DNA from 3 places in the Lelliottia sp. RD5 genome. Region 3 is predicted to be linked to each of the others. Evidence: riboswitches for the same ligand, from Rfam matches in the RefSeq annotation. Region 3 holds a riboswitch; each other region holds the start of a gene.
The links. A riboswitch is a leader RNA that binds a small molecule or an ion and turns the genes downstream of it on or off. The one in region 3 is predicted to bind thiamine pyrophosphate.
Positions count from the first base shown of each region.

Region 1 (4,689 bases), on a different contig from region 3:
CCGGGCTTTCAGGATCGTCAAGATGGCCGCCTTTCATCAGCACTGCCTCGCAGCCAAGCGCCAGAAGTGCGCGCCCCTGCTCTTTCATCTCGTGCTCGGTACGGGCATGAGGCGCATCCAGCAGCGCCGCCGCCTCCGGCAAATTTGGCGTGATCAGCGCGACGTGCGGCAGAAGATGTTTTCGCAGAGTTTCGACTGCAGCAGGAGATAGCAGCGGATCGCCACTTTTCGCCAGCATCACCGTATCAAGTACCACGTTTTTAACGCGATAATGTTTGAGGCGCTCCGCGACCGCTTCCACGATATCCGCCTCTGCCAGCATGCCGATTTTGGTGGAATCAATGCGAACATCGCTGAACACAGAGTCCAGCTGGGCACCGACAAAATCCGGTTCGATACGATACACCGACTGCACGCCGCGCGTATTTTGCGCCACCAGTGCGGTAATGACCGAGCAGCCATACGCCCCAAGGGCGGAGAAGGTTTTCAGATCCGCCTGAATCCCGGCGCCACCACTCGGATCAGTGCCAGCAATGGTTAATGCGTTGATACGTTTCATGCCTGCACCTCCAAGTTCCAGAGTGCGTCAATAAATGTGCAGGCAAAGCTTCCCGGTCCACGGCTTTGTTTGATAGCCACGCTTCCGGCGTGTTTCATAAACCCGCATGCCGCGGCAACATTGTCCAGCCGGTCGCCAGGCAATGAACAGCTTGCCGCGACAACGGCCGATAGCGCACAGCCGGTCCCCACGACGCGCGTCATCATCACATCGCCCCCGGTGATGCTCTGCGTGCGTTGCCCATCGGTGATGTAATCCACTTCGCCCGTCACCGCGACAATGGCATTGGTCTGTCGGGCAAGGGCTATCGCGGCAGGCAACGCACTGGAAGCGGTATCGGTGGTGTCAACGCCTCGCCCACCGGCGCTCATACCGGCAAGCGCGAGAATTTCCGAGGCATTACCGCGGATCGCCGCAGGTTTGAGTGAGAGGATTTGCTGGCAAAAACGGGTGCGGTACGCAAGCGCACCCACGGCGACGGGATCCAACGTCCACGGTTTTCCAGCGGCCACTGCACTTTCAATTGCCCGACGCATCGCTTGCGCGCGCGGCGCGGTCAGCGTTCCGACGTTGATCAGTAAGGCATCAGCCATCGCGGCAAATTGCTCTGCCTCTTCGGCTTCAATCACCATTGCGGGAGACGCGTCAAGTGCCAGCAATACGTTGGCCGTAAAGGTTTGCACCACATCGTTGGTCATGCAGTGTGTGAGCGGGGAACGCGTACGGAAGTGATGTAAGGCGTGTAAATCGAGTCGGTCAGGCTGCATATTTCGCTCCTGCCTTGCGCGAAGAAGCGATAACCCTAAAAGTCACCTGACTTCCCTACGCTGGCATTATCCAGATCAGGTGGTACGGGTATTTCTCAGCCTTCACAAGGAAGGGCACCCCGAGTCAAATTACCTAAAACATCAGTAATCGGGACAGCGTAGAGGAAGTGATTATCTTAAGCAAGCGTCTTAGCCCCCTCTTTCCCGATCATAAAATGCTGTAAACATTTATTATTTCAGGCGTACTTAGGTTGAGTCACTACCTATATATGTAAACATTAAATATCCTTGATTTTTTAGGATTAATAATCTTTCCCCCATGAATAAAACCCTATTCACGCCCAACTCTTCAGACTATTACAAACAAAATAAAATCAATTAAAACAACGCTATATATAATAATCAGTCAACCCATAATTACTTATTCATTCGTATATTACGTGATCTAAATCAAATGCAAATGAAGCGAATTACGGGATAGTTGCCCAAGGTAACCAATTCGTTTCTGTGTAAGAGTCGCTATAAACTTAATGATTTATAATAATATGGTAGAAAATGTTAAAACTTATTATTGTCTCGGCAATCGTATCGATTTCCCTGGTCGGCACAGGGATTTTTATCGGCGTGATATATAAAAATACGGTTAGCAATATGGCAGAAAATTGCATCAGCCAATGACTGGGATTTCATTGTCTCGTCATTATGGAAACAACCACTTTAAATGCCTAACCACTACAAATAACCTGGAAACAACCAGTTTATTTCACAGTGTCGTTTAATAAAAACATATTAGGATCAATGAATGATGAAGATGATATTAGCGGTTTTGGTTTGCGCGGCGACGCTTTCGGGTTGTACGACAGAATCACAGCGCATTGCCAATTGCACAAGTACGGGTGTAAGCCTGGATACGTGTTATAAAGTTGAGCATGATAATCAAAATGTTATCCGCGCCGCAGCACTTCAGAATGCGTACAACCGTTCAGCTGTATACGCGCAGCAATATGATAATAAGCATCATCATCATGGTGTAGATCAACATGCGCAGGCCGCACACGTTGCCGATCCATTACGTGAAGCGTCATTCTCGGCAAATGGAATTCATGCAACGGTCAGTAATGGTTTCTTTACTGCCACTATTAACGGCAAAAAAGCCACAGTAAAACGTTTCAATGCCAATGCTTACGAAATTAAAGGCGCGGGATATGTTCTTTCTATTACCCTGGACGACAACGGAATTACCGATGCGTCATGGAATAAGACGCAGGGCAGAGACAATGGATTACTTCAGGTCATTCAGAAGTAACGTACGGGCGGCCGAAAAAGCCGCCTTTATCGCTTTCATCAGCGCGGCTTTTGAGTGCGCGGATCTGTGAGATTTTTTTCTGTGTTTTGATACGATAAAACTACAGCAAAAACATCGATTTACCTCCCCTTCGCCAACACCTTTACATTGTAACAAAACAGTAAACAAATTAACCATTGAGCCACGCGCCAAAAGGCTCTATATTGGCCGCGTTTTTTACCTGACCCATCCTTAACTAACTATTAATTCAATCGAGGCGTATAAGCCAGCCCCGGTTGTAGGAGTGATATGATGACGGATAAAGTCCGTATTGACACCGTAGATGCCCACAAAAGCAACGAAACCTATCTGGCCCGTCAGGCCGAGTTTGAATCGAACGTCAGGAGTTATCCTCGCAAGCTGCCTTTAGCGATTACTAAAGCAGACGGCGTATGGATTACCGATGCAGATAATAAAGAATACCTTGACTGTCTTGCAGGCGCTGGCACCCTCGCGCTTGGCCATAACCATCCTGATGTGCTGAAAAGCATCCAAAATGTCATTACCAGCGGCTTGCCGTTACATACACTGGATCTGACAACTCCGTTGAAAGACGAGTTTTCTGAATATCTGCTCTCTCTGCTCCCTGGCCAGGGTAAAGAATATTGCCTGCAGTTCACCGGCCCATCCGGCGCTGACGCCGTTGAAGCTGCGCTGAAGCTGGCGAAAAAAGTGACCGGCCGTAGCAGCATTATTAGCTTCTCCGGCGGCTATCACGGCATGACCCACGGCGCGCTGTCCGTGACAGGTAACCTGTCACCGAAAGAAGCGGTCGATAACATGATGCCAGAAGTGCAGTTCATGCCTTATCCGCACCAGTACCGCTGCCCGCTGGGCATTGGTGGTGACGCGGGCGTGAAAGCGCTGACTTACTATTTCGACAACCTGATCAACGACGTTGAAAGCGGCGTGCGTAAACCTGCGGCCGTGATTCTGGAAGCCGTTCAGGGTGAAGGCGGCGTGAACCCGGCTCCGGCTGAGTGGCTGCAACGCATTCGTAAAGTGACTCAGGAACACGGCATTCTGCTGATCCTTGATGAAGTTCAGGCGGGCTTTGCACGTACTGGTAAGTTCTTCGCCTTTGAACACGCCGGTATCGAGCCAGATATCATCGTTATGTCTAAAGCCGTCGGTGGCGGTCTGCCGCTGGCCGTTCTCGGTATCAAAAAGCAGTTTGATGCCTGGGCGCCAGGTCATCACACTGGTACTTTCCGTGGTAATCAGTTGGCGATGGCGACCGGCCTGACGACGCTGAAAATTCTGAAAGACCAGGACATTGCCGACAAGGTGGCTGCACAGGGCGAGTGGCTGAAAGGCCAACTGGCCGAATTGCAGAAACGCTATCCGGTGATTGGCCACGTACGCGGTCTGGGTTTGATGATCGGTATTGAGATCGTGAAACCAAACGAAGCGCCCGATCATATGGGTAGCTTCCCGGGCGATGGCGAGTTGTCCGCGCTGATTCAGAAAAAATGCTTCGAAGCCGGTTTGATTCTGGAACGTGGTGGCCGTGATGGCGTCGTGCTGCGTCTGTTGCCGTCCCTGCTGATCAGCGAGCAAGAGCTGAACGTCTTCCTGGATAAATTTGAGCAGGCCCTGCTTGCTGCGGGCGTTCGCCCCGCGTAAACGGAGTTATTGAACACGATGTCTGATTCAAACCCAATTCTGTCGTCATCGGCGCAGAGCATCGAGGCCTATCAGCAGGCTATCGAGCAAAGCTCTCAGGCGGTTATGCAGTGGCTACAACAGTCTGAAATGTATCAGGGGAAAAACGTTGCCGAACTGCGCGACAACATTTCTCTGAATTTCGGGCAGAAAGGCCTCGGCAACGAAGCGGCTATTGCGCGTGCCGTTGAGTATTTCCTGAAAGACAGTCTGTCTGTGCACCATCCACAGTGCGTAGCGCATCTGCATTGCCCAAGCCTGGTGGTCAGCCAGGCGGCGGAAGTGCTGATCAACGCCACTAACCAGAGCATGGATTCCTGGGATCAGAGTCCTTCAGCCACCATTATTGAAAT
Region 1 is NZ_JBVYHQ010000003.1:369,920-374,608, reverse strand. It holds gene thiD (bifunctional hydroxymethylpyrimidine kinase/phosphomethylpyrimidine kinase) at 1-559, opposite strand, end outside; gene thiM (hydroxyethylthiazole kinase) at 556-1,326, opposite strand; TPP riboswitch at 1,362-1,458, opposite strand; gene AC0LWE_RS12695 (hypothetical protein) at 2,129-2,632, shown strand; gene AC0LWE_RS12690 (diaminobutyrate--2-oxoglutarate transaminase) at 2,921-4,297, shown strand; gene AC0LWE_RS12685 (pyridoxal phosphate-dependent decarboxylase family protein) at 4,316-4,689, shown strand, end outside.
Region 1: another riboswitch for thiamine pyrophosphate. It lies ahead of thiM (hydroxyethylthiazole kinase); the one in region 3 lies ahead of thiB (thiamine ABC transporter substrate binding subunit).

Region 2 (4,689 bases), on a different contig from region 3:
GCGAGCAGCGCGGGATATTCACGAAAGGAGAGAAAGCCAGGAATGTACGGCATGGTGGTGGCGATTCGCGCCACCTTATATTCAACCAGTTCCAGCGAGGGATACGTCAACAGCACCATCGCCGCTCGCGTCACGTCACCACCCTGCTCAAATCCCACGTCGGCGCCGGCGATCAACTGCGGCGGATCCTTATCCAGACGATCCTCACGGATCACTGACGAGGCAAGTTCGATTTGCTGAGCGCGTAACGACGCGAGATCCATAACAACTCCTTACAGATGATACTGGGCAGAATGTCGGTGCACCGCCTCCACAAACGCGCCAGCGTGCTCTGGCGGTACATCCTGATGAATTCCGTGACCCAGGTTGAAGACGTGACCTTCACCCTGGCCGAAACCTGCAAGTATAGACGCAACCTCTTCTTCGATACGTGCAGGCTGAGCGTAAAGCATAGACGGGTCCATGTTGCCCTGCAGCGCGACGGTGTCGCCCACGCGACGACGTGCGTCGGCAATATCAGTGGTCCAGTCAAGGCCCAGCGCATCGCAACCGGTGGCCGCCATGGCTTCCAGCCATTGTCCGCCGCCTTTGGTGAACAGCGTTACCGGCACACGACGACCTTCATTTTCACGTAGCAGGCCATCGATAATTTTGTGCATGTAATAGAGGGAGAACTGCTGATAATCGCGCCCGGTGAGCACACCGCCCCAGGTATCAAAGATCATCACCGACTGCGCGCCCGCTTTAATCTGCGCATTGAGATACAGCGTGACGCTTTTTGCCAGCTTATCAAGCAACGCGTGCAGGGCCAGCGGCTCGGCATACATCATCTTTTTAATGACGGTAAAGGCTTTGCTGCTGCCGCCTTCAACCATATAGGTCGCCAGCGTCCATGGGCTACCGGAAAAACCAATCAGCGGTACTTCGCCTTTTAGCTCGCGGCGAATGGTGCGCACCGCGTTCATCACGTAACCCAGTTCATCTTCAGGATCGGGAATCGGCAGCTTATCAATATCGGCTTTGCTCTTAATCGGAGACGTAAAGCGCGGACCTTCGCCCGTTTCGAAATACAGCCCAAGCCCCATGGCATCCGGGATAGTCAGGATATCTGAAAAAAGGATCGCCGCATCCAGCGGGAAACGGCGCAGTGGCTGAAGCGTCACTTCACAGGCCAGCTCCGCATTTTTGCACAGCGACATAAAATCGCCCGCCTGCGCACGCGTGGCTTTATATTCCGGAAGATAACGGCCTGCCTGGCGCATCATCCACACCGGGGTGACATCAACGGGTTGGCGCAGCAGCGCGCGCAGATAACGATCGTTCTTCAGTTCGGTCATTTTGCAGGTTCCTTAAGCATCTTACCGCTAGTGTATCACGTCATTCAGGCTTCATAGTCGGCCCGACACATTGCCACGGTATCTTCTATCAGACGACGCGCCACGGTGCCCGGTGGCGGTAACAGCGGTAAATTGTCGTAGCGATACCAGTTTGCTTCCAACAACTCTTTCGGGTCGATAACGATCTCGCCGCTGTCATAGTCAGCCATAAAGGCCGTCATCAATGACATCGGGAAGGGCCACGGCTGAGAGGTAACGTAACGCAGATTTTTGACTTTAATCCCGCTCTCTTCCATCACTTCACGCGCGACGGTTTGCTCCAGCGTTTCGCCGACCTCAACAAATCCAGCCAGTACCGTGTGAATACCATTGCGGTGGCGGACATGCTGCGCCAGTAAAATCGAATCATCACGACGAATAGCAACGATGATGCACGGTGCAATTTGCGGGTAATAGCGCTCACGGCAGTGGCTGCACAGCAGCGCCCATTCGGTTTTACTTGGATGCATAGGATGACCGCAATAACCGCAGAACTTATGCGAACGGTAGAATTCGGCTAACTGCACCCCGCGTCCGGCCAGCTGAAACAGGCCCGCATCATGATCCATAACCTGACGTACCGATCCCATATCCTGACGGCGATTCTGTTGGATCAACCACACAGCATCGCCCTGCCATTCACCGATCTTTAATGCGGATTGCCCCACAAGATCGAATTGCCCGGCGTCGCCGTAAGGTAACTCTCCGGCGGGCAACCATAATTTTTGCTCATGGCTGACGATCCACCAGCCACGATCTAATTTTTCAATTATACGATCCATATCTATTGCACTACCTTCGCTTCACAGGCATGTTGATAACAATATTCTTACAAATTTAGGCGGGCAGCTTTTAACCTTAACCTTGCGGAGTCAAACATGCTAAACCAGCTAGAAAGCCTGACAGAGCGCGTTGGAGGAAGTAATAAACTGGTCGATCGCTGGCTGCACGTGCGTAAACAATTGCTTGTTGCCTACTATAATCTGGTTGGCATTAAGCCTGGCAAAGAATCCTATATGCGCCTGAATGAAAAAGCGCTGGATAATTTTTGTCAGAGTCTGGTGGATTACCTTTCCGACGGCCATTTCAATATTTATGAACGTATTATCCGTGAAATGGAAGGAACGAATCCGTATTTAGCGGCGACAAAACTCTATCCGCAGCTGGAAGCGAACACCCAGCAGATTATGGATTATTACGACTCCGCGCTCGAAAACGCGATCGACCAGGATAACTATCTGGAATTACAGCAGGCGCTGTCCGATCTGGGCGAAGCCCTGGAAGGGCGATTTACGCTGGAAGACAAGCTGATTGCCCTCGTGCTGGACCACAATTTGAAAGCCAGTAACGAACATAACGTCGCGCGACCTGCTTGAGTTATTAATCGTTAACGCGTAGTTTACAAACACGCCCCTCTCTGGAGGGGCATTACACGAAATTTTTCACGCTGCTTTTTGGACAGATGAAGAATACGTGTAAATTCTTGTCGGAGTGCCCAGTGCGTAAGCCGGGCTGAGACCGTTAATTCGGGATCCGCGGAACCTGATCAGGTTAATACCTGCGAAGGGAACAAGAGTCAAAACTCATTACACAAAACCATTCAAGTTGCATCTCCCCAGGAGCTTACCGAGTAAGTGACTGAGGTGAATGAAGGCAGCCAGCGCAGAGGCCGCTTGAGTGATGAAGTGTAATCTCCTCTTGGTTCATCCGTTGTCTGACAAGCCACTTCCTTTACTTTTATGGAATGAGCTATGTCTGCAAAATTGACCCGCCGCGAACAGCGCGCACAAGCACAACACTTCATCGATACGCTCGAAGGCACTGCTTTCCCGAGCTCAAAACGTATTTATATTATCGGTTCACAGGCTGATATCCGCGTGCCCATGCGTGAGATCCAGCTCAGTCCGACGCTTCTCGGCGGCAGCAAAGAAAATCCGCAGTTTGAGGATAACGAAGCGGTCCCGGTGTATGACACCTCCGGCCCCTATGGTGATACCGACGTTGCCATCAACGTTCAACAAGGGCTGGTAAAACTGCGCCAGCCCTGGATTGACGCGCGTAATGACACCGTGGCGCTCACCGTTCGCAGTTCCGCATACACTCAAGAACGTCTTGCAGATGAGGGGCTTGATGAACTGCGCTTTACCGGTCTGCTGACGCCAAAGCGGGCGAAATCAGGAAAATGCGTCACGCAGCTGCATTATGCCCGCCAGGGTATTGTGACCCCTGAAATGGAATTTATCGCCCTTCGCGAAAATATGGGCCGTGAGCGTATTCGCAGCGAAGTGCTTCGCCACCAGCATCCGGGTGAAGGTTTTGGCGCGCGTCTGCCGGAGAACATCACGCCCGAGTTTGTCCGTGACGAAGTGGCCGCAGGTCGCGCCATCATCCCCGCCAATATTAATCACCCAGAATCTGAGCCAATGATTATTGGGCGTAATTTCCTGGTGAAAGTTAACGCCAATATCGGCAACTCCGCCGTGACGTCATCCATTGAAGAAGAGGTCGAGAAGCTGGTGTGGTCTACACGCTGGGGGGCGGACACGGTTATGGACCTTTCGACCGGGCGCTACATTCACGAAACCCGCGAGTGGATTTTGCGAAACAGCCCCGTTCCTATCGGAACCGTGCCGATCTATCAGGCACTGGAGAAGGTCAACGGGATCGCGGAAGATCTGACCTGGGAAGCGTTCCGCGACACGTTACTTGAGCAGGCGGAACAAGGCGTTGATTACTTCACCATTCACGCAGGCGTACTGCTGCGCTACGTCCCGATGACCGCCACGCGTCTGACCGGAATTGTCTCGCGCGGGGGCTCCATTATGGCGAAATGGTGCCTGTCACATCATCAGGAAAATTTCCTTTACGAACACTTCCGCGAAATTTGCGAAATCTGCGCGGCCTACGATGTGTCTCTTTCGTTGGGCGATGGGTTGCGTCCTGGCTCCATTCGCGATGCCAACGATGAAGCGCAATTTGCCGAGCTGCATACGCTGGGCGAACTGACCAAAATCGCGTGGGAATATGACGTGCAGGTGATGATCGAAGGGCCAGGCCACGTCCCGATGCAGATGATTCGCCGCAACATGACCGAAGAGCTGGAGCACTGCCACGAAGCGCCGTTCTATACGCTGGGGCCGTTAACGACGGATATCGCGCCGGGCTACGACCACTTCACCTCAGGCATTGGCGCAGCAATGATCGGCTGGTTTGGCTGCGCGATGCTCTGTTACGTCACGCCAAAAGAACACCTGGGCTTACCCAACAAAGAAGATGTCAAACAGGGATTAATTACCTATAAAATTGCCGCTCA
Region 2 is NZ_JBVYHQ010000013.1:18,463-23,151, reverse strand. It holds gene nfi (deoxyribonuclease V) at 1-263, opposite strand, end outside; gene hemE (uroporphyrinogen decarboxylase) at 273-1,337, opposite strand; gene nudC (NAD(+) diphosphatase) at 1,382-2,158, opposite strand; gene rsd (sigma D regulator) at 2,255-2,752, shown strand; TPP riboswitch at 2,854-2,962, shown strand; gene thiC (phosphomethylpyrimidine synthase ThiC) at 3,128-4,689, shown strand, end outside.
Region 2: another riboswitch for thiamine pyrophosphate. It lies ahead of thiC (phosphomethylpyrimidine synthase ThiC); the one in region 3 lies ahead of thiB (thiamine ABC transporter substrate binding subunit).

Region 3 (4,689 bases):
AAAAGTACTGCTGATAAAACTGACGTGCGGTTGACCTCTTCATCATTCACTCCCTTGCTTCATCGGAAATGATTATTGGCTTAATATAGGGATTAATAAATTGATGATTTTTTGGCAGGAGTTCCCCTTTTATGGCGTCAGGTCGTCTGCAACAACAATTCATCCGCCTCTGGCAATGCTGCGAAGGCCTGGAGCGGGAGACCACGCTCAACGAACTGGCTGAACTCCTGAACTGTTCACGCCGCCATATGCGCACGCTGCTCAACACCATGCAGCAGCAGGGCTGGCTCAACTGGGAAGCCGAAGCCGGGCGCGGTAAACGCTCGCGTTTGACGTTCCTCTATACCGGCCTAGCCCTGCAACAACAGCGCGCCGAGGATCTGCTGGAGCAGGATCGGATTGATCAGCTGGTGCAACTGGTCGGCGATAAGGCTGCGGTGCGTCAAATGCTGGTGTCCCATCTGGGGCGTAGCTTCCGCCAGGGACGCCATATTCTGCGCGTTCTCTACTATCGCCCGATGAAAAATTTGTTACCCGGCAGCGCATTACGTCGATCCGAAACGCACATGGCGAGGCAGATCTTTAGTGGCCTGACGCGCATAAATGAGGAAAACGGGGAACTGGAAGCCGATATTGCTCACCACTGGCAACAGCTTTCGCCCCTGCACTGGCGTTTCTTTTTGCGTCCAGGCATTCATTTTCATCATGGACGTGAGCTGGAAATGGACGATGTTATCGCGTCGCTGCAACGTGCCCGCGAACTGCCGCTCTATTCTCATATCTCGCGCATCCACTCGCCAACGGCCTGGACGCTGGACATCGAACTTTCGCAGCCCGATCAGTGGCTGCCATGGCTGATGGGCTATGTGCCGTCGATGATTTTGCCGCACGAGTGGCAATCGATGCCTCATTTCTCCAGTCAGCCTGTCGGCACGGGCCCTTATGCGGTGACGCGCAACAACAATAATCAACTCAAGATCCGCGCCTTTGATGACTACTTTGGTTATCGCGCACTGATTGACGAAGTGAATGTCTGGGTATTGCCCGACATCAGCGAAGAGTTCAGTCCAGGCCTGACGCTGGAAGGCCCCACCGAAGGCGAAAAAGCCGTTGAGAGCCGACTTGAAGAGGGCTGTTACTACCTGCTGTTTGATGCCCGCACGCATCGCGGAGCCAGTCGAGAGGTGCGCCAGTGGGTGAGCCAAATTCTCGCCCCCGCCAATCTGATTTATCAGGCGGAAGATCAGCACCAGACTTACTGGTTCCCGGCGTATGGGCTGCTTCCTCGCTGGCACCATGCCCGCCCCGGACGCGGCGAGAAACCCGCCGGGCTGGAATCCATCACCCTGACCTATTATCGCGAACACGTTGAGCACCGTTTTATCGCCAGAATCATGAGCAAACTGCTGGCGGCAGAGGGCGTGAAGCTCGAGATTCAGGAAGTGGAATACGATGAGTGGCATCGCGGCGAAGCGGTGAGCGATATCTGGCTCAACAGCGCGAATTTCACCTTGCCGCTCGACTTCTCCCTGTTCTCACATCTGTTTGAAATTCCGCTGATCCAGCACTGTATTGCCCGCGACTGGCAGCAGGACGCCGCGCAATGGCGGGCCGGGGAGATGAATCTCGCCGTCTGGTGCCAGCAGTTGCTGTCGCAGCAGGCGATGGTTCCGCTGATCCACCACTGGCTGATGATCCAGGGGCAGCGCAGTATGCGCGGTTTGAGAATGAACACCTTAGGCTGGTTTGACTTTAAATCAGCCTGGTTTGCACCGCCGGAACCATAACACTTTCGTAATATTCACCAAGTCATTACACTACTGCTGTTCTCAACGGGGTGCTGCATCAATGATGTGCGCTGAGATAATACCCGTCGAACCTGATCCGGATAACGCCGGCGAAGGGATTTGAGGCTGTCGCTCAAAATCCTTTGCCACTCAACTTTGAGGTGCAAAGTGTTAAAAAAAGTTCTCCCCCTGCTGGCGCTGTTTGCGCTGCCTGTTTTTGCCAAGCCCGTGTTAACGGTCTACACCTACGACTCCTTCGCCGCTGACTGGGGCCCTGGACCGGTCGTCAAAAAAGCCTTTGAAGCCGACTGCAACTGCGAGATGAAATTCGTGGCGCTGGAAGACGGCGTCTCGCTGCTGAACCGTCTGCGCATGGAAGGTAAAAACAGCAAAGCCGACGTGGTGCTGGGCCTCGACAATAATCTGCTGGACGCGGCCTCACAAACCAAACTGTTCGCCAAAAGCGGCGTGCCCTCCGAGGCGGTTAACGTTCCCGGCGGCTGGAAAAATGACACGTTCGTGCCGTTCGATTACGGCTACTTCGCGTTTGTGTATGACAAAAACAAACTCAAGAATCCGCCTAAGAGCCTGAAAGAACTCGTTGAAAGCGACCAGAAATGGCGCGTGATTTACCAGGACCCGCGCACCAGCACGCCGGGTCTGGGCCTGCTGCTGTGGATGCAAAAAGTCTACGGTGACAACGCGCCAGAAGCGTGGCAGAAGCTGGCGGCGAAAACCGTTACCGTCACCAAAGGCTGGAGCGAAGCCTACGGCCTGTTCCTCAAAGGCGAAAGCGACCTGGTTCTGAGCTACACCACCTCGCCGGCATATCACTTCATCGAAGAGAAAAAAGACCATTACGCGGCGGCGAATTTCTCTGAGGGGCACTATTTGCAGGTGGAAGTGGCCGCACGTACGGCAGCCAGCAAACAGCCTGAACTGGCTGAAAAGTTCCTGAAATTTATGGTTTCACCGGCATTCCAGAATGCGATCCCGACCGGCAACTGGATGTATCCGGTGACCAACGTGACGCTGCCTGCGGGCTTTGATCAGTTGACCAAACCACAAACGACGCTGGAATTTACCCCGCAGCAGGTTTCCAGCCAGCGCGCAGCATGGATCAGTGAATGGCAACGCGCCGTCAGCCGCTGATCCCCGGCTGGCTGATTCCGGGGCTGATTGCCGCCACGTTAATGGTGGCCGTCAGCCTGGGTGCTTTTCTGGCGCTGTGGTTTAACGCGCCAGAGAGCGATCTCGTCGCGCTTTGGCATGACAGCTATCTGTGGCATGTCGTGCGTTTCTCTTTCTGGCAGGCGTTTCTCTCTGCGCTGATTTCCGTCGTGCCGGCGATTTTTCTGGCTCGCGCCCTGTACCGCCGACGCTTCCCCGGCAGGCAAATCCTGTTGCGCCTTTGCGCCATGACGCTGATTTTACCAGTGCTGGTCGCGGTGTTTGGCATTCTGAGCGTTTACGGCCGCCAGGGGTGGATCGCTTCGCTACTGAGTGTTTTTGGTATCGAGTGGACCTTCTCGCCTTACGGTCTGCAGGGCATTTTACTGGCCCACGTCTTTTTCAATATGCCGATGGCGACGCGACTGTTTTTACAGGCACTGGAAAATATTCCCGGTGAACAGCGCCAGCTCGCCGCACAGCTTGGTATGCGCGGCTGGCCGTTCTTCCGGTTTGTCGAATGGCCGTGGCTGCGCCGCCAGATCCCCCCGGTTGCCGCGTTGATCTTCATGCTCTGTTTCGCCAGCTTTGCAACGGTGCTGTCGCTGGGGGGCGGGCCTCAGGCAACAACCATTGAACTCGCGATATATCAGGCGCTCAGCTTTGACTACGATCCGGGCCGTGCGGCGATCCTGGCGATGGTTCAGATGTTCTGCTGTCTGGGGCTGGTGCTGCTCAGCCAGCGCCTGAGCAAAGCGATCGCGGTGGGTAGCCATCAGGTCAGCGGCTGGCGTGACCCGCAGGATCGCTGGCGCAGCCGGGTTACGGACATCGTACTGATCGCGCTGGCGTTGCTGCTGATGCTCCCGCCATTGCTCGCGGTGGTGGTAGATGGCCTCAATCTGAATGTGATTTCCGTGCTGCAACAGCCTGTACTGTGGCAAGCAACCGGCACCTCGCTGCGCATTGCCATCGGTGCCGGTTTGCTGTGCGTCCTGCTGACAATGATGCTGTTGTGGAGCAGCCGTGAGCTGTACGCGCGTCAGGCCAGAGTCGCCGGACAGGCGCTTGAGCTGAGCGGAATGCTGATTCTGGCGATGCCGGGCATTGTGCTGGCGACCGGTTTCTTCTTACTGTTTAACAGCACTATCGGCCTGCCCGCTCACGCGGACGGCATCGTGATTTTCACCAACGCGCTGATGGCGATCCCCTACGCGCTCAAAGTGCTGGAAAATCCGATGCGCGACGTCAGCGCCCGTTACACTTTGCTTTGTCAGTCACTGGGAATGCACGGCTGGCAGCGGTTGAAAGTGGTCGAACTCCGCGCACTAAAACGCCCGATTGCTCAGGCGTTGGCCTTTGCCAGCGTGCTGTCGATTGGCGATTTCGGCGTCGTGGCGCTGTTTGGCAATGACGATTTCCGCACGCTGCCGTTCTGGCTCTACCAGCAAATAGGCTCCTATCGCAGTCAGGACGGCGCTGTCACGGCGCTGTTGCTTCTGCTGCTGTGCTTTACCTTGTTCACCGTTATCGAAAAACTACCGGGGCGTGATGCTAAAACTGACTGATGTAACCTGGCTTTACCAGCACCTGCCAATGCGTTTTACCCTGACCGCGAAGCAAGGTGAAATGATCGCGATTCTCGGTCCCAGTGGGGCAGGCAAAAGCACCTTGCTCAATCTGATTGCCGGTTTCCTGCCGCCCGCGCGCGGAGAGATGACGATTAACGGTC
Region 3 is NZ_JBVYHQ010000006.1:126,896-131,584, reverse strand. It holds gene sgrT (glucose uptake inhibitor SgrT) at 1-43, opposite strand, end outside; gene sgrR (HTH-type transcriptional regulator SgrR) at 132-1,787, shown strand; TPP riboswitch at 1,824-1,924, shown strand; gene thiB (thiamine ABC transporter substrate binding subunit) at 1,956-2,939, shown strand; gene thiP (thiamine/thiamine pyrophosphate ABC transporter permease ThiP) at 2,915-4,525, shown strand; gene thiQ (thiamine ABC transporter ATP-binding protein ThiQ) at 4,509-4,689, shown strand, end outside.